3 regions of the Paracoccus sanguinis genome follow, and region 3 is predicted to be linked to each of the others. Evidence: riboswitches for the same ligand, from Rfam matches in the RefSeq annotation. Region 3 holds a riboswitch; each other region holds the start of a gene.
The links. Region 3 has a riboswitch for cobalamin ahead of HGN31_RS10775 (TonB-dependent receptor plug domain-containing protein). Riboswitches for the same ligand answer to the same signal wherever they lie in the genome.

Region 1 (5,620 bases), on a different replicon from region 3:
CTCAGCCCCTAGCGGGCGAGCGCGAGCAGCCCCGGCACGTCCAGATGCGCCTCGAGGTGATCGGCGAGGGCGTCCAGCGTCCCCTCGACCGCCGCCGCGTGGCTGCGCGGCGCGGCGGCGATGCCGAGGCGGGCCAGAAACGCGGCGCGGAACGCGTCCGACAGGAACATCCCGTGCAGATAGGTGCCGCCGATCCGGCCGCAGGCGCTTTGCGCGCCCTCGGGGCGGCCCTCGACCAGCGCGAAGGGCCGCGCGCAATCGGGGCCGGTGGTCCGGCCGATGTGAATCTCGTACCCCGACAGCGGCAGGCCGCTTTCGAGGTGCTGACCCGTCACCCGGCTCAGGCGCTTGTCGGGCGACATCACCGTGTGAACGTCCAGAAGGCCGAGGCCCGGCGTCTGCCCGGCCGCCCCCTCGATCCCCTCGGGGTCGGCGATCAGCCCGCCGAGCATCTGGTAGCCGCCGCAGATGCCCAGGACGTGGCCGCCGCGCCGGACATGGGCGGCCAGGTCCACGTCCCAGCCCTGATCCCGCAGGAAGGCCAGGTCGCCGCGCGTCGATTTCGTCCCAGGCAGGATCACCAGCCGCGCGTCGCCGGGGATCGGCTGGCCGGGCGCGACCATCACCAGATCGACCCCCGGCTCGGCCCCGAGCGGGTCGAGGTCGTCGAAGTTGGCGATCCGCGACAGGCACAGCGCGGCGATCGTCACCCCGTCCCGGCGCCGCCCGCTGCCGAGGTCCAGCGCATCCTCGGCCGGCAGCAGATGCGCGCCCGAAAACCACGGCACGACGCCGAAGCCGCGCCAGCCGGTCCGCTCGGCCACGAAGCGGTAGCCGTCGTCGAAGAGCCGCGGGTCGCCGCGGAACTTGTTGACCAGAAACCCCGCGATCAGCGCGGCATCGGCGGGGTCGATCACCGCCTGCGTGCCCACGATCTGCGCGATCACCCCGCCGCGGTCGATGTCGCCGACCAGCACCACGGGCACGTCCGCGGCGCGGGCAAAGCCCATGTTGGCGATGTCGTTCGCGCGCAGGTTGACCTCGGCCGGGCTGCCGGCGCCCTCGACGATCACGAGGTCATGGGCGGCCGCGAGGCGGTGGAAACTCTCCAGCACCGCGCCCATCAGCCGCGGCTTCAGCGCCGCATAGTCGCGGGCGCGGGTGGTGGTCAGGCGCCTCCCCTGCACGACGACCTGCGCGCCGGTGTCGGTCTCGGGCTTCAGCAGCACCGGGTTCATGTCGGTCACCGGGTCCAGCCCGCAGGCCATCGCCTGCAGGGCCTGCGCGCGCCCGATCTCGCCCCCGTCCGCCGTCACGGCGGCGTTGTTCGACATGTTCTGCGGCTTGAACGGGGCGACGGTCAGCCCGCGCCGCCGCGCCGCCCGGCAGAGGCCCGCGACCAGCATCGACTTGCCGACGTTCGACCCGCAGCCCTGCACCATGAGCGCGGGCATGGGGTCAGAACTCGACGCCGGGCTGGCCCTTGATCCCCGACCGGAAGGGGTGCTTGACCAGCGTCATCTCGGTGACCAGATCGGCCGCCTCGATCAGCGCCGGGCTGGCGTTGCGCCCGGTCAGGCAGACGTGGGTCAGGGGCGGGCGCTCGTCGCGCAGGAAGGCCAGCACCTCGTCCAGATCGAGGTAGTCGTAGCGCAGCGCGATGTTGATCTCGTCCAGCAGGACGAAGCGGATCGCGGGGTTGCGGATCAGCTCTTTCGCTTTCTCCCACGCGGCGCGGGCGGCGGCGATGTCGCGGGCCTTGTCCTGCGTTTCCCAGGTGAAGCCCTCGCCCATGGCGTGAAACGCGCACAGATGGCCGAACTGCCCCTCGATCAGCCGCCGCTCGCCCGTGTCCCAGGCGCCCTTGATGAACTGCACCACGGCGCAGGGCATCCCGTGGGCGATGCAGCGCAGGATCATCCCGAACCCGGCCGAGGACTTGCCCTTGCCCGACCCGGTGTGGACGATCAGCAGGCCCTTGTCGCCCGACTTCCCGGCCATGATCCGGTCGCGGGCGGCCTTCTTCTTCGCCATCTTGCCGGCGTGGCGGGCGAGGTCGTCGGGCGCATCGAGCGTGGTCGTGTCGGCGGTGTCGGGCATCGGGCGCCTCCTTCGTTCTTGACAGCAAGGCCCGGGTCGCAGACTAGGTGCGCAGGCGCAGGTGCCTGTCTTAGGGCAGGTGAAAAGGGAATGCGACAGGGTTCGCGGCACGCCTGCCGCACCGCCCCAAGCGCAGCCGCCCCCGCGACCGTGACCGGAAAGGTCTGCCGCATGTCACTGGCCGCAAGGTTCGGGAAGACGGGCAGAGCGCCGGGTCAGGCCCTCGCGCCTGCCCCGATATCCGCAAGCCGGGAGACCTGCCAGCGCCTGAACTGAATGCGCGGACGGGGTGTTCCGTGACCTTCGGCATCCGGGCCGACGCGCGCGCCCATGCTGCAGGCTGACCCCGTTCGTTTTTGCGGGAGAAGGCCATGACCACGGTTCTGCACGTCTGCACCACCTGCCGCGCCGGGCAGCCCGTGACCGAGGGCGAGGCCTGCGCCGGCCAGCGCCTGCACGACCGCCTCGCCCGGTCCCCCGCGCCCGCGGGGGTGACCCTGCGCGCCGTCGAGTGCCTGTCCGCCTGCGATCACGGCTGTTCCGTCGCGCTGACGAAGCCCGGCGGCTGGTCCTATGTCTACGGCCGCATGACCCCCGACGACGCACCCGAGATCCTGCGCGGCGCCGGGCTCTTCGCCGCGACGCCCGACGGTCTCGTGCCGTGGCGCGACCGGCCGGTGATCTTCCGCAAGCAGAGCCTTGCCCGCATCCCCCCGATCGAAAGCTGACCCATGTCCGACCTGACCAAGATCCCCGTCACCGTCATCACCGGCTTCCTCGGGGCGGGCAAGACCACGCTCATCCGCCACCTGATGCAGAACCCGCAGGGCCGGCGCCTCGCGATCCTCGTCAACGAGTTCGGCACCGTGGGCGTCGATGGCGAGATCCTGAAATCCTGCGCCGACGCCAACTGCCCGGCCGAGAACATCGTCGAGCTGGCCAACGGCTGCATCTGCTGCACGGTCGCCGACGACTTCATCCCGACGATCGAGGCGCTGATGGCGATGCCGCAGCGCCCCGACCACATCCTGATCGAGACCTCGGGCCTCGCGCTGCCGAAGCCGCTGCTCAAGGCGTTCGACTGGCCGGCGATCCGGTCGCGGATCACCGTGGACGGGGTGATCGCGCTCGCCGATGCCGAGGCGGTGGCGGCGGGGCGCTTTGCCCCCAACCTCGCGGCGGTGGCGGCGCAGCGGGCGGCCGACGACAGCCTCGACCACGACACCCCGCTGGCCGAGGTGTTCGAGGACCAGATCGCCTGCGCCGACCTGATCCTGCTGACCAAGGCCGACCTGGCCGGCCCTGCGGGGGTCGAGGCCGCGCGCGCGGCGATCGAGGCCGAGAACCCGCGCCGCCTGCCGATCCTCCCGGTGGTCGAGGGGGCGGTGGACCCGCGCGTCGTCCTGGGGCTGGATGCCGCGGCCGAGGATGACCTCGCCGCCCGGCCCAGCCACCACGACGGCGCCGACGACCACGAGCACGACGACTTCGACAGCGTGGTGATCGACCTGCCCGAGATCGCCGACCCCGCCCTTCTCGCCGCCCGCATCGAGCGTCTGGCGCGCGAGCAGCAGGTGCTGCGCGTCAAGGGCCACGTCGCCGTCGCGGGCAAGCCCATGCGGCTGCTCGTGCAGGCGGTGGGCGAGCGGGTGCGCCACCAGTTCGACCGCCCGTGGGGCGCGGCACCCCGGCAGGGGCGGCTGGTGGTGATCGCCGAGCATGACCACATCGACCCGGCGGCGATCCGCGCGGTGCTTGTGGGCTAGCCACGGATGCACGTCGTCTTCCGCGACAGCCGGGGGCTGGACGAGGCCGAGGCGCCCTTCGATCCGGCGCAGGACCCGGCCGACCTCGTGGTGCTGTCGTTCTCGGACAGCGACCTCGGCGCGTTCGCGGCGGGATGGCGGCGGGCGGGCGGCACCCTGCCCGCGCTGCGGGTGCAGAACATCGTGGCCCTGCGCCACCCGCTGTCGGTCGATACCTATGTCGAGCGCACGCTGGCCGGGGCGAAGGCCATCCTGATCCGGCTGATCGGCGGCACGGCCTACTGGCCCTACGGCATCGCCTCGATCCAGGACCTCGCGCGGCGGCGGGGGATCGCGCTCGCCGTGCTGCCCGCCGACGGGCGGCCCGACCCGGCGCTCGAGGCGGCCTCGACCCTGCCCGGCCCGGTGCTGCGGCGGCTGGCCAGGCTGTGTGATGCAGGCGGCGCGGTGGCCGCGCAGGCGGCGCTGGCGGAACTGGCGCGGGCGGCGGGGCTCGACGCCGCGCCGGTCGAGGGCGAGCGGCTGGTGCCCGAGATGGGGCTTTACGACCCCGATCTGGGCGTGGTGGGCGAGCTGCCGCCGGGCCGGGTGGTGCTCGTCTGCTTCTACCGCAGCTACCTCACCGCCGCCGACACCGTCCCGGTCGATGCGCTGATCCGCGCCCTGCGCGCTTCGGGGCTGGCGGCGATCGGCGTCTTCGCCGCCTCGCTCAAGGCGCCGGGCTTCGCCGCGTGGCTGCGCCCGATACTGGCCGCGGCCAACCCGCCCGCCATCGTCAACGCCACCGCCTTTTCCGCCCGCTCGGACGCGGGCGAGGCGCCCTTCGACCCCGCCGACTGCCCGGTGTTCCAGGTCGCGCTCTCGACCGCGCGGCGCCGCGACTGGGCCGGGTCCGAGCGCGGATTGTCACCCGCCGACCTCGCCATGCACGTCGTCCTGCCCGAGGTGGACGGGCGCCTGTTCGCGGGCGTCGTCTCGTTCAAGAGCGCCGGCCGGCGCGACCCCGCCCTGCAATTCGCCCGCTTCGCCCACCGCGCCGAGCCCGAGCGCGTGGCCGCGGCGGTGGCCCGCATCGCGGGCTGGCTGCGGCTGGCCGCGGCCGCCCCCGCCGACCGGCGGCTGGCCGTGGTGCTCTCGACCTATCCGGGGCGCGCGCACCAGATGGCCCATGCGGTGGGCCTCGACGCGCTCGCCTCGACCGAGGCGCTGCTGGCTGATCTCGCGGCCGCGGGCTACGCCGTGGCCCCCCGCCCCCTCGCCCCCGCGCTGCGGACCGAGACGCTCGCCTGGCCGCTCGCCGACTATCGCGCCGCGCTCGGCGCCCTGCCCGCGGCGCTGCGGGCCGACCTCGACGCCGCGTGGGGCGATCCGGCCGACGATCCCGCCTGCCGCGACGGCGCCTTCCGCTTCGCGGCCACCCGCTGCGGGGCGGCGCTGGTCGCGCTGCAACCGGAACGGGGCGAGGTCGCGCGCCGCGACGACGACTATCACGACCTGTCCCGCGTCCCCCGCCACGGCTACGTCGCCTTCTACCTGTGGCTGCGGGCGCAGGGGCTGCACGCGATGCTGCACATGGGCGCGCACGGGACGCTCGAATGGCTGCCGGGCAAGTCGGTGGCGCTGTCGGCGGCCTGCTGGCCCGAGGCGCTCGCGGGCGACCTGCCGGTGATCTATCCCTTCATCGTCAACGACCCCGGCGAGGCCGCGCAGGCCAAGCGCCGGATCGGGGCGCTGACGCTCGGCCACCTGCCCCC
Region 2 (5,620 bases), on a different replicon from region 3:
GGCCACGCGCCGCCGCCACATGCCGCCGCGGTTGAGGCGCGCCTCCAGCGCTGAAATGAGACGACCGATCCAGGTGACCGGGTGCCCGATCCGGGCATAAAGCCGATCCGGCCAGCCCATGACGGCATCGAGGGCGAGGGCGAGGGCCATGGCGGCGGCGAGGCTCATCCCCGCCCCCCGGTGCGGAAGCGCAGGACGCCGCCGTAGCCCGCCGCGCGCAGCCGCGCCTCGGCCGCGGGCGGGGCGGTGCCGGGGGCGAAGATCAGCGCCCGGGCCGATCCCGTGTGGGCGCGGGCATGGCCGAGCGCGCCCAGGGCGCGGGCCAGCGCGGGGGTCGGGTCGTCCTGCGGGCCGCGCAGCGCGGTGGTGCGCGCGGCCGAGAGCGCGGCGAGCTGCGCCGCGGCGCGCAGGTCGGGGCCGCGCCGCCACTCGGCCACCAGGTCGTCGATGCGTGGAAACGCCGTGTCCGCCGGATCGGTGGGGCAGGGGGGTCCCCAGAACCCGCCGACGATCTCGGCCGCGGGCGGGGGGCTGAGCGGCGTCAGCACCCGCGCCGCGCGCGGGGCCCACAGCACGGCGTCGGGCGCGGGCAGCATCAGCGGATCGGTGGCGCCCTCGATCGTCAGGCAGGCGGCGGCAACGCCATCCTCGGCCGCCCCGCTGGCGCGGGCCAGCGCCACGAGCGCGGCGGTGGACATTCCCGCCCCGCCGCCGGGGGGCAGGTCGGCGCGCAGCCGCACCTCACCCCTAGTCGGCCGCCCGAGCGCCGCAAGGAACGCGCGGCACCGCGGCGCGTCCAGCAGGGGGGCGTTCTGCTCGATCCGCAGATCGCGGGCCGGGCGCCACGTGGCGTGCACGCCGGCCATCGGACAGGCGAGCGTCACCAGCGCGACCCGCCCCTCGGGCCCGCAAAGGCCCTGAAGCCACTCACCGAGATGTCCCGCGACGAAGACCATGGCTCAGCCGCAGGGCCGCGCCGGGGGAGATGCGGGCGGCCGCGACGGCGCGGCAAACGTCACCGTGTCACACACCCTCACCCCCTCGATTCCGCCCATCCTCAGCCCCGGCGCAGCAGATAGATGTCCATGATCCACCCCTGCGCGGCGCGAGCGGCGGCGCGGGTGGCCAATATCTCGTCCTGCACCTCGGCCAGCGGGCCGGCGCGCAGGATCTGTTCGGCCATGCCGACATAGGCCCCCCACCAGATCGTCACCCCCGCCGGATCGAGCGCCGCGAACGCCCCGCCCGCGTCGAGCATGACCACGACGGTCGAGGCCCCCGCGGGCCAGCCGTCCCGGCGCAGCGCCCGGCCGGTGGTGATGGTGACGGGCGCGCCGAGGTCGTTCAGCGGAATGGCATGGGCCGCGCACAGCATCTGGATGGCGGTGATGCCGGGGATGACGGTCAGCGCCAGCGGCAGCCTCTGCCCGACCCGCGCGGCGATGCGCAGGCTGCTGTCGTAGAGCGACGGGTCGCCCCACACGAGCAGCGCCACCCGGGGGCCGCCGCCGCGGGTCAGATGGGCGCGGATCGCGTCCTCCCACCGGGCGGCGATGGCGTCGTGCCAGTCGCTCACCCGGGCGAGATAATCGGGGTTGGCCGGATCGCGGACCGGCAGGTCGAACGTTTCGATCCGGGTGGTGGGGTTGGTGACGCAGGTCCGGCAGATCCGCAGCCGCAGTCCGGCGAGGTCGGCCTTGTCCTCGCCCTTCAGCGGGATGAGGATCAGGTCGGCCGCGTCCATCGCCGCTTGCGCCTCGCGCGTGACGTGGTCGGGATTGCCCGTGCCGATCCCGATGAGCGAAAGCTGGATCATGCGGGGTCCCCGTCAGGGACCGGGCGCCGCCGCGAAGGGGCGCGCCCGGCGATGCGGTCAGGGTCAGGCGGCGTAGAGGCGGCGTGCGACGAGCGCCTCGGGCAGCCGGCCGCGCAGCGCCTTGGCGGCGGCGAGGACGGCCAGATCGACCAGCGGCTCAAGCAGCACGACGCTCATGTAGGCGAGCCCGAACGAGGCGATGGCGGCGGTGGCGCCGAACCCCTGCCCGTAGAGCGCCCAGAACGCGACCCAGGCCACGATGCCGCCCTGATAGATCAGCGACATCTGCATGACCTGGGCATAGCGCAGGTCCACGTAGGGCGTGCCCGGAGCGATCACGCGGCGCGCGACCTCGTGCAGCGCGAAGAGGGGCACCAGCAGCGTGGTCAGGTTCATGCCGTATTGCGGCAGGTCCGAGGGGGCGAAGAACAGCCCCTGGATCAGCAGCCCCAGCGCCAGCCCGATGGCCGAGGGCCCGGCCCCGAGCAGCAGGAACAGCGTCGAGCCGAGGATGAGATGCACCTCGGAGACGCCGACGGGGACGTGCGGCAGCACCTCGAAGAAGACGAAGGTCAGAACGGTCGCGGTCAGGCTGCGCAGGACCAGCGACGGCAGGCCGCGCTCGGTCAGCGCCTGCCCGGCGAAGTAGAGGCCGGTGGCGCCGGCAGCGGCGGCGGTGGCATAGCTCAGGGCGATCTTGCTGGGATCGACCAGGCCCGGTTCGATATGCATATGTGCTCCTTTCCGTCACACCCGACGGAGGTTGGGTTGTCGTCGCACAAGGCCGGTCTCCTGGCTGGCGGGTCGATGCGTCCCTTCGCCTTCCCGGCCCGGGGGCCAGTGGCTGTTGAAAGGACGCTCACCGCTGACAGTCGCGGGGGCGGCTGGGGTCGGGGCACCGCAACTTGGTCTGCCCTTCCCCATTCCCGTTTCAGCCCCTTGGCGCGTTCGGCCGCGGGGCACCTTGTGGGGCCACTCATCGGCCGATCGGCGCGGGCAGGCAAGCGGAAATCGCCCGGCCCGCCGCGACATCGGGCCGTTCCCGCGAGGGGTGCCGCTCAGCCGGCCGGGCCCGCGCCGAGGTCGATCAGGTGGAAGAAGCTGCCGCTGACCCTCGCGTTCCCGGTCCCCCGGCATGAGCCCGTCTCGCCCACCGCGGCGCCGGTCGCATCCTCGACCGACGCCAGCGGCGGGTCGGGCTGCGACAGGATCGTGGCATAGTGGAACTCGTGCCCGCGCAGGGCGCGCGCGCGGCCGAGGCCCGGCAGCGGGTGCAGGGGCCGCGCCAGCCGGTAGCCGAGGTGCATCCGCCGGGCGGCGAAGCTGGTCTCGAGCCCCAGCAGCCCGGCCATCTGGTGCCGCGTCCCGTCCGCGGCCACGAGCCCCGCCCCCAGCGCCATGTAGCCGCCGCACTCACCATGCACCGGCCGGGTCCGGGCGAAGGCGGCGAGCCCGGCGCGGAACCCCTCGGCGGCGGCGAGGGCGCCCGCGTGCAGCTCGGGGTAGCCGCCGGGCAGCCAGCAGACGGTCGCGCTGGGGTCGGGGCTCTCGTCCTGCAGGGGCGAGAACGGCAGGATCGTCGCCCCCGCGGCCCGCCAGTCGGCGAGCAGATGCGGATAGATGAACGAGAACGCCGCATCCCGCGCCAGCGCGATCCGCTCACCCGGCGGGGGCACGGGCGGGCCGCCCGAGGTCGGCGCCCCCGCGCGGGCCAGCGCCCGCAGCGCGGCGAGGTCGCAATGCGCCGCGACGAAGGCGCCGAGCGCCGCCAGCGTTGCGTCGAGGCGCGGCAGCTCCTCGGCCTGCACCAGCCCCAGGTGCCGCGCGGGCAGCGTCACGTCGGGGCGGCGCGGCAGGGCGCCCAGCACCGGGATGCCGGCGCTGGCGAAGCCCGCCCGCACCAGCGCCTCGTGCCGGGCCGAGGCGACGCGGTTCAGGATCACCCCCGCCAGCGTCACGTCGGCGCGGAAGCGGGCGAGCCCCAGCCCCACCGCCGCCGCCGTCTGCGCCTGCCCCGCGCAGTCGATCACCGCCACCACCGGCCAGCCGGTCAGCGCGGCGATGTCGGCGCTGGCCCCGGTCCCCGCCGCGCCCGGCCGGGCCACGCCGTCGAAAAGCCCCATCGCCCCCTCGGCGATCACCAGATCGGCCCCGCGCGCCGCCCCGACCAACGCGCCGATCCGCCCCGGCCCCATCGCCCAGCTGTCGAGGTTGAGCGACACCCGCCCCGCCGCGGCCGCGTGAAAGGCCGGGTCGATGTAATCCGGCCCGCACTTGAAGGGCTGCACCGCCACGCCCTCGGCCCGCAGCGCCGCGATCAGCCCCAGCGTCACCGTGGTCTTGCCGCTGCCCGATCCGGCGGCCGCGACCAGCAGCCCGGGCGGAGTCATTCGGGGAACCGCGGCGCGGGGCCGACCGGGCGATAGCGGCGGTCGTAGTCTCCGGCGTAAAGGCGGCTCTCGTCGAACCCCTCGGCCCCGAGCGCGGGGCCGACGAGGATCAGCGCGGTGCGTTCGCCCCGCCCGATGGCCGGATCGAGCGTGCCGAGCGTCGCGCGCATTACCTGCTGGTCGGGCCAGCTCGCGCGGAACACCACCGCCACCGGGCAGTCGGCGCCGTAGAAGGGCGTCAGCCGGGCCACGACCTCGTCCAACACCTGCACCGACAGGTGGATGGCCAGCGTCGCCCCGGTGCGGGCGAAGTTCTCGAGCGTTTCGGCCGCGGGCATGGCCGAGGCGCGGCCCGAGGTGCGGGTCAGCACCACCGATTGCGCGACGCCCGGCAGGGTCAGCTCGGCCTCGAGCACCGCGGCGGCGGCGGCGAACGACGGCACCCCCGGCGTCACGTCGAAGGGGATGCCGAGCGCCCGCAGCCGGCGGAGTTGCTCGCCCATCGCCGACCAGATCGACAGGTCGCCCGAGTGCAGCCGCGCCACGTCCAGCCCGGCCGCGTGGGCGGCGGCGATCTCGGCCATGATCTCGTCGAGCGACAGCGGCGCGGTGTTCACGATCCGCGCGCCCGGCGGGCAGTGGGCGAGCAGCGCCGGCGGGACCAGCGACCCGGCGTAGAGGCAGACCGGGCAGGCGGCGATCAGGTCGCGGCCGCGCAGGGTGATGAGGTCGGGGGCCCCCGGCCCCGCGCCGATGAAATGAACCGTCATGCGTCCTGTCCCCTGGTTTCGGCGATGGCGCAGGTCGCCATGCCGCCCGGCGCGATGATCCGCGCCACGGTGATCCGCCCCCCCGGTCCTGCCGCGGAAAGTGCCGCCGCCTCGGCCACCGATCCGGTGCCGTGCAGCGCCTCGATCCGGGGTGAGCGGGTCGGGGTCGGCACGCCCGCCACCGCGACCCCCAGCACCGGCAGCCCCCGCGCCTGCCCGAGCGCGCGCAGCCCGGCGACCTTGCCGGGCAGGGTGGCGAGCGCCGCGACCGGGCCGCCCGCGGCCTCGGCGCGGGCCAGCACCTCGCGCAGCGCCGCCGCCAGCGCCTCGGGCGGGGCGCCGTCGCGGTAGCCGATCCCGGCGACCCTCATCGCTGCCCCCGCCACTGCACCACCGGCCGCGCCGCCTGCCAGTCGCGAAACCGCCCCAGCCGGCCGGCGGCGGCGATCTCGATCCTGAGCAGCGTGCCGCCGTGGCGGGCGTGCAGGTCCGACAGCAGGCCCTCGGCCTCGAGCGTCACGCCGTTGGCGACGACCGGGGTTCCGGGCGGCAGGCACGACCAGAGCGCGTCGTAAAGCGCCGCCTCGCCCCCGCCGCCGACGAAGACCGCGTCGGGGCGGGGCAGGGCGGGGAGGGCCGTGAGC
Region 3 (5,620 bases):
CAGCAGCCGCGAGGGCAGCCCGCCGCTGAGCCCGCGCAAGAGATGCGGCACCACCAGCCCGACAAAGCCGATCGCGCCTGCCACTGCCGTCGCCGCCCCGACCGCGGCGGCGGTGCCCAGCACCACCGCCAGCCGCAGCCGGGCCAGGTCCACGCCCAGCGAGGCCGCGGCCTCCTCGCCCAGGGTCAGCGCGTCGAGCCCGCGCCCGGTCAGCGCCAGCGCCCCCCAGCCGAGCGCCATAACCGGCGCTGCCGCGGCGACATGGGCCCAGCTGCGGTCGGCGAGCGAGCCCATCGTCCAGAACATGATGTCATAGGCCGCAAACGGGTTCGGCGAGAGGTTCAGCACCAGCGCCGTCAGCGCCCCGGCCAGCGCCGAGACGGCGATCCCGCCGAGGATCAGCGCAAAGCTGCCGCCGCCGCGTCCGGCCAGCATCAGGATCAGCGCGACGCCCCCCAGCGCCCCGCCGAGCGCGGCGAGCGGCACCGTCATTCCCAGCGCCGAGGCACCGAGCTGGATGGCGATCACCGCCCCCAGCGCCGCCGAGGCCGAGACGCCGATCAGCCCCGGCTCGGCCAGCGGGTTCCGCAGATACCCCTGCAACGCCGCCCCCGACAGGCCGAGGCTGATGCCGACCATGATCCCCAGCACCGCCCGCGGCGCCCGGATCTCGCGCATGACGAGGCCCAGCGGCCCCTCGCCCGAGACGAGCGCGGCGAGGCTCTCGCCCGGCGGCGTCCCCGCCGGCCCGACCAGCAGCGAGGCGAGCGCCAGCACCGCGACCAGAAGCGCCAGCGCGCCGAGCAGCAGGGCGGGGCGCGGGGTCACGGCTGCCCTGCGGGCAGGGCCGCGCGCGCCTCGGCGAGGGTGGCCAGCGCGTCGAGCACCTGCGGGATGCCGCAGGCCCAGTCGGCGTCGGGGATCTCGATCCGGCGGGCGCGCAGGTGGGTGAGCGCCGGGTGGGTCAGCGTCTCCTCGGCGCGCGAGGCGCCGGGGAAGCGGCGGCCGGTCACGATCAGCGCCGGGTCGGCCAGCACCAGCGTCTCGAGCGGGACGGTGCCCGACCCGGCCATCCCCAACCGCTCGGAGAGAAGCGCGAAGCCCGCGGTCTTGAGCACGTCGCCGGCGAGGCTCTCGGCCCCGGCCGAATAGCCGTTCGGCCCCCAGGTCGCGGCCAGCGGCGCGCCCTCGCCCGCGGGGTGGGCCAGCCGGGCGAGGCGGGCGTCGAACTGCGCCAGCATCGCTTCGGCCGCCGGCGCCCGCCCGAGCGCCTGCCCGATGGTGCGGATCGCCGCCCGCGTCTCGGCCAGCGAGGTCGGCGGGGCGAGGGTCACGACGGGCACGCCCAGCCGCGCCAGCATCGCCACCGGCGGGCCGTCATAGGTCCCCGCGAGCACGAGGTCGGGGCGCATCAGATAGACCTCTTCGGCGCGGCCGCGGTTCGGCGGATAGGCCGCGGCCTCGGCGACCATCGCCGACATCTGCGGATCGCGGGCGAGGTGGCTGACCGAGACGAGCTGCCCCGGCGCGGCCAGCAGCATGGCGAGCTGGTCGGTGCAGAGGTTCATCGACACCACCCGCGCGGGCGGGGTGGCGGGGGGCGGGAGGGCCGCCGGGGCCGCCCCGGCCAGCGCCGGGACGAGCAGCGCGGCGAGCAACGCGAGAGGCCGCGGTGCCCGCAGGGGACGCCGGGCCAGCCGCGGACGGCCCGCGGGCACCCGGCGCCTCGCCGCGCGCGGCGCGGCAAGGTCGGGTGCGGGCGCGGGCCGGGGGTCGGTCAAAACCGCTGCTCGATGCCGATCCAGGCGGCGCGGCCGGGGGCGGTGTAGCCCCACGCCTCCTGATACTCGGCGTCGAAGAGGTTGTTGATCCGCCCGGTCAGCCGCGCGCTGTCGGTCAGGTCAAAGCTCGCCGCCATGTTCACCACGGTGAAATCGGGCATCCGCGCGTTGGCGTAGGTGCCCCAGTACTGTTCGCTCGTCATGTCGGCGACGTGGCGCAGGTCCGCCGACACCCAGCCGCGCCCGCCGAAGGTCTTGAGCGTCGCGGTCAGCCCCAGCTCATGCCGGGGGCGACGGGTGGCGGGGCTGTCGTCGGGGTTGCGGGCGTCGAGATAGGTATAGGCGCCGCGCAGCGACAGCGCGTCCGTGACCTCGTACTGGGCGGCGACCTCGACCCCCTCGCGGCGGCTGGTGCCGTCGATGTTGAAGTAGTTCGAGCCGTCGGGCAGCGGCACGCGAGAATAGTCGATGGCGTTCTCAAGCCGGTCGCGGAACCAGGTCACGTCGATCAGGCCGCGCCCGTCGGGCAGGCGGTATTCCAGCCCGAGGTCCACGCTCCGGTTCGTCTCGGGCACGAGATCGGGGTTGCCGACCGTGCCGTAGCCGCCGAGCAGCTGGTAATACTGCGGGTTGACCACCCCGGTCCCGGCCGAGGCGTGCAGCCGGTAGGGCGTGCCCGCGATCTGCCACGACAGGCCGGCCGCCCAGGTCGTCTGGTCGGCCACGGTCGAGTTGTCGTCGCGGCGCAGGCCGAGCTGCACATCCAGCCCGTTGTCGAAGGCGCCGCGATACTCGAGCGCCACCGAATCGGTGTCGAGGTTCCAGTCGGACCCGCCCGAGGCGCGGTCCTTGATGTGGTCATAGGCCAGCGCCACCGTCTGGCGCGCGTCCGCCACCGCGGCGTCGAGACCGTAGGTCGCGCGGTATTTCAGCGCCTCGCGCCGCCCTTCGCTGTCCACCGGGAAATCGTCGTGGCTGTCGACCTCGGTGCGCGTCTCCTGCCACGAGAGCCGGTGGGTCAGCCGCCCGTCGAGCGTCGCAAGCTCACCCCAGACGGTGTTGATCCGCTCGCGCCGGTCGGCCCAGTAGTCGGCGTCGCGCAGGTAGTCCCTGGCCGAGGTCGCGGCAAAGTTGGTGGCGTCGTACCAATAGCGCTCCTCGGCGTGGCGGGTGGCGAACCCCAGCTTCAGGTCGTCGGTCGCCTGCCAGTCGCCCGAGAATGCCAGCGTCGCCCGGCGCAGCCCGTCGCGGTCGCCGGGATCGCCCTTCGAGACGTCGGAGCTGCGGTCCTCGCGGTAGCCGGCGTCCACCTGCATCCGCAGCCGGTCGGTGACGGTGGCGTAGCTCAGCGCGCCGGCGGCGCCGTTGCCGCCCTCGATCATCGCCCGCCCGCCGGTGCGGTCGGCCTTGCGGGTGATGATGTTGACCACGCCCGAGGCGGCGGCCGAGCCGTAATAGACCGACTGCGGGCCGCGCAGCACCTCGATGCGCTCGACATCGGTAAGGTCGAGGCCGCTGAACGTATAGGGCTGGTCGCCGCCCGCGGCGTTCACGCCGTCGATCAGCACCAGCGTGTGGTTCGGATTGCCGCCGCGGATGCGGATGCTGCCGGCCGAGACGCCGGTCGCGGTGATCGAGACGCCGGGCAGGCCGCGCAGCGCGTCCTGCACCGTGGCGGTACCGCGCTGCTCAAGCTCTTCGGCGGTGATGACGGTGGCGGCGCGGCCGTAGGCGTCGGCCTCGACCGGCGAGAAGCCGCCCGAGATCACCACCGGGTCGAGGGTGACGGCGGTGACCCCGGCGGGGGTGGGCTCGCTAGCGACCTGGGCGTGCCCTGCGGCGGGCAGCGCGAGCGCTACGATCAGCGGCAGCGCAGTGGCGGCGAGCAGGCAGGGGGCAGAAGGGACGTGAGGCATCTGGCTGTTCCCGTGGACGGGGCGGGCGGTCGGCCCGCGGTTGGTGGTGGTCCGGGAATCGGTGCGACCCCGCAGACAGCAAAGATCACCGCTGCGGCAGGCCGCTTTGCCCGCACGCCCCGCGCCGGCAAAAGGGTGGTGACCGAGCAGGTCTCCTGGCTTGCGGAACATCGCGGCGGCCGGCCTTCCCGGGGGTGCGGTCCCCAGTGGCGTGTCGGCGCCGCCATCCGCGCACAGTTGCGGGGGCAGCCACGGCTGCGGGCAGGTGCCCGTCCCCCGTGTTCCCTTTCAATCCGGCGAGGCCGGAACTCGGTCGCGGCCTGCTATCGCGCCGGGGCCGGTGGCGTCAATGCAGAGCACCGCCCCGGCGGCGAATGACGCGGCGGGCGGTGCGAGGGGGACACGGGGGGTGGTGAGCCGGAGGCGGTGCGAGGCCGCCGAGGTCACCTGAGCGCGCGGCGAGCGGCCGGCAGGGCAGGCGGGCGGCTCAGGCGCCGCCCCCCAAGGCTCAAGCCCATTCCCAGGCGACGGTGAACTCGCCCAGCTTCTTGCGGATCGCTGCCTCGTCGGCGCCGGGGGCGCGGGCGATGCGGGCGGTCAGGCCGCGCTTGCGGTCGTCCACGACCTCGGCGACCGAGCCGCCCAGATCGGCGAGCGTCGCGTCCAGCACCCGGGCGATGGCGCGGCGGCGCAGCTCGGGCTTGAAGACCTTGCCGACCGCGGTCAGCGGCAGCTCGGGCACGATGTCGATGTGCTTGGGCACCGCCGCGCGCTCGTGGATATGGGCGCGGGCGTGGGCGGCCAGATCCTCTTCGGTGGCGGTCGCGCCCTCGCGCAGCAGGACATAGACGCAGGGCAGCTCGCCCGCGAAGCTGTCGGGCTGGCCGATGGCGGCGGCGCCCACCACGTCGGGGTGCGACATCAGCCCGTCCTCGATCTCGGCCGGGTCGATGTTGTGCCCGCCGCGGATGATCAGGTCCTTGGCGCGGCCGGTGATCCACAGATAGCCGTCCGAATCGAGCCGCCCGAGGTCGCCCGTCCGCAGGAACCGCCCCTCGGCGAAGAGGTCGCGGTTCTTGTCGGTCTCGGTGTAGGTCGAGCCCTCGATGACGCCGGGGTTGGCCACGCAGATCTCGCCGATCTCGTCGGTGCCGCAGTCCTCATAGCCCGCCTGCGTGCTGCGCAGGATGCGGACATGGGTGTAGGGCAGGGGGATCCCGACCGAGCCGACCTTCTTCAGCCCGTCGACCGGGTTGCAGGACACGAGGCAGGTCGCCTCGGTCAGCCCGTAGCCCTCGGCGATCTCGACCCCGGTCGCGGCCTTGAAGCGGTTGTAAAGCTCGACCGGCAGCGCCGCCGAGCCGGAGATGGCGGTCCTGAGCGACGAGACGTCCGCGTCCACCTTGCGCTGCATCAGCGCCGCGATGGCGGTCGGCACGGTGATGAGGAAGGTCGCGTGCCAGCGCTCGATCAGCTTCCAGAAATTGTCGAAGACGCCGTCGCCGCGATAGCCCGCGGGGGTCGGCATCACCATGTGCGCGCCCGAATGGATGCAGGACATGAGGATCGGATAGGCCGCGAAGACGTGGAACATCGGCAGCGGGCACATCAGCACGTCGGTTTCGTCGAACAGCAGCTCGCCGCCGAGGAAGCCGTTGTAGATCATCCCCGAATAGCGGTGCTGCGCGACCTTCGGCATCCCCGTGGTGCCGCCGGTGTGGAAATAGGCGGCGACGCGGTCCTTGGCCGGATCCTCGAAGGTCAGGCGGTCGTGCGGCTGGGCCGAGACCGCGGCCTCGAAGTCCATCACGCGGGCCTTGTGGGTCGCCTTGACCCGCGGACGGATCAGCGGGACGAGCAGTTTCTTGACCCCGGTGAGATAGCGGGCGAGGTCGATCTCAAGCACCGTCTCGACGTTCGGGG

Region 1: another riboswitch for cobalamin. It lies ahead of HGN31_RS15790 (DUF1636 family protein); the one in region 3 lies ahead of HGN31_RS10775 (TonB-dependent receptor plug domain-containing protein).
Region 2: another riboswitch for cobalamin. It lies ahead of HGN31_RS15850 (energy-coupling factor ABC transporter permease); the one in region 3 lies ahead of HGN31_RS10775 (TonB-dependent receptor plug domain-containing protein).

What each region holds. Positions count from the first base shown of each region.
Region 1 is NZ_CP051543.1:80,970-86,589, forward strand. It holds gene cobD (threonine-phosphate decarboxylase CobD) at 1-12, shown strand, start outside; gene HGN31_RS15780 (cobyric acid synthase) at 9-1,454, opposite strand; gene cobO (cob(I)yrinic acid a,c-diamide adenosyltransferase) at 1,459-2,100, opposite strand; cobalamin riboswitch at 2,143-2,379, shown strand; gene HGN31_RS15790 (DUF1636 family protein) at 2,472-2,828, shown strand; gene cobW (cobalamin biosynthesis protein CobW) at 2,832-3,866, shown strand; gene cobN (cobaltochelatase subunit CobN) at 3,873-5,620, shown strand, end outside.
Region 2 is NZ_CP051543.1:92,970-98,589, reverse strand. It holds gene cbiB (adenosylcobinamide-phosphate synthase CbiB) at 1-168, opposite strand, end outside; gene HGN31_RS15860 (propanediol utilization protein) at 165-956, opposite strand; gene cobF (precorrin-6A synthase (deacetylating)) at 1,058-1,816, opposite strand; gene HGN31_RS15850 (energy-coupling factor ABC transporter permease) at 1,880-2,548, opposite strand; cobalamin riboswitch at 2,582-2,798, opposite strand; gene HGN31_RS15845 (cobyrinic acid a,c-diamide synthase CobB) at 2,875-4,206, opposite strand; gene cobM (precorrin-4 C(11)-methyltransferase) at 4,203-4,976, opposite strand; gene HGN31_RS15835 (cobalamin biosynthesis protein) at 4,973-5,347, opposite strand; gene cbiE (precorrin-6y C5,15-methyltransferase (decarboxylating) subunit CbiE) at 5,344-5,620, opposite strand, start outside.
Region 3 is NZ_CP051542.1:2,256,542-2,262,161, forward strand. It holds gene HGN31_RS10765 (FecCD family ABC transporter permease) at 1-828, opposite strand, end outside; gene HGN31_RS10770 (ABC transporter substrate-binding protein) at 825-1,682, opposite strand; gene HGN31_RS10775 (TonB-dependent receptor plug domain-containing protein) at 1,778-3,697, opposite strand; cobalamin riboswitch at 3,826-4,025, opposite strand; gene HGN31_RS10780 (acyl-CoA synthetase) at 4,206-5,620, opposite strand, start outside.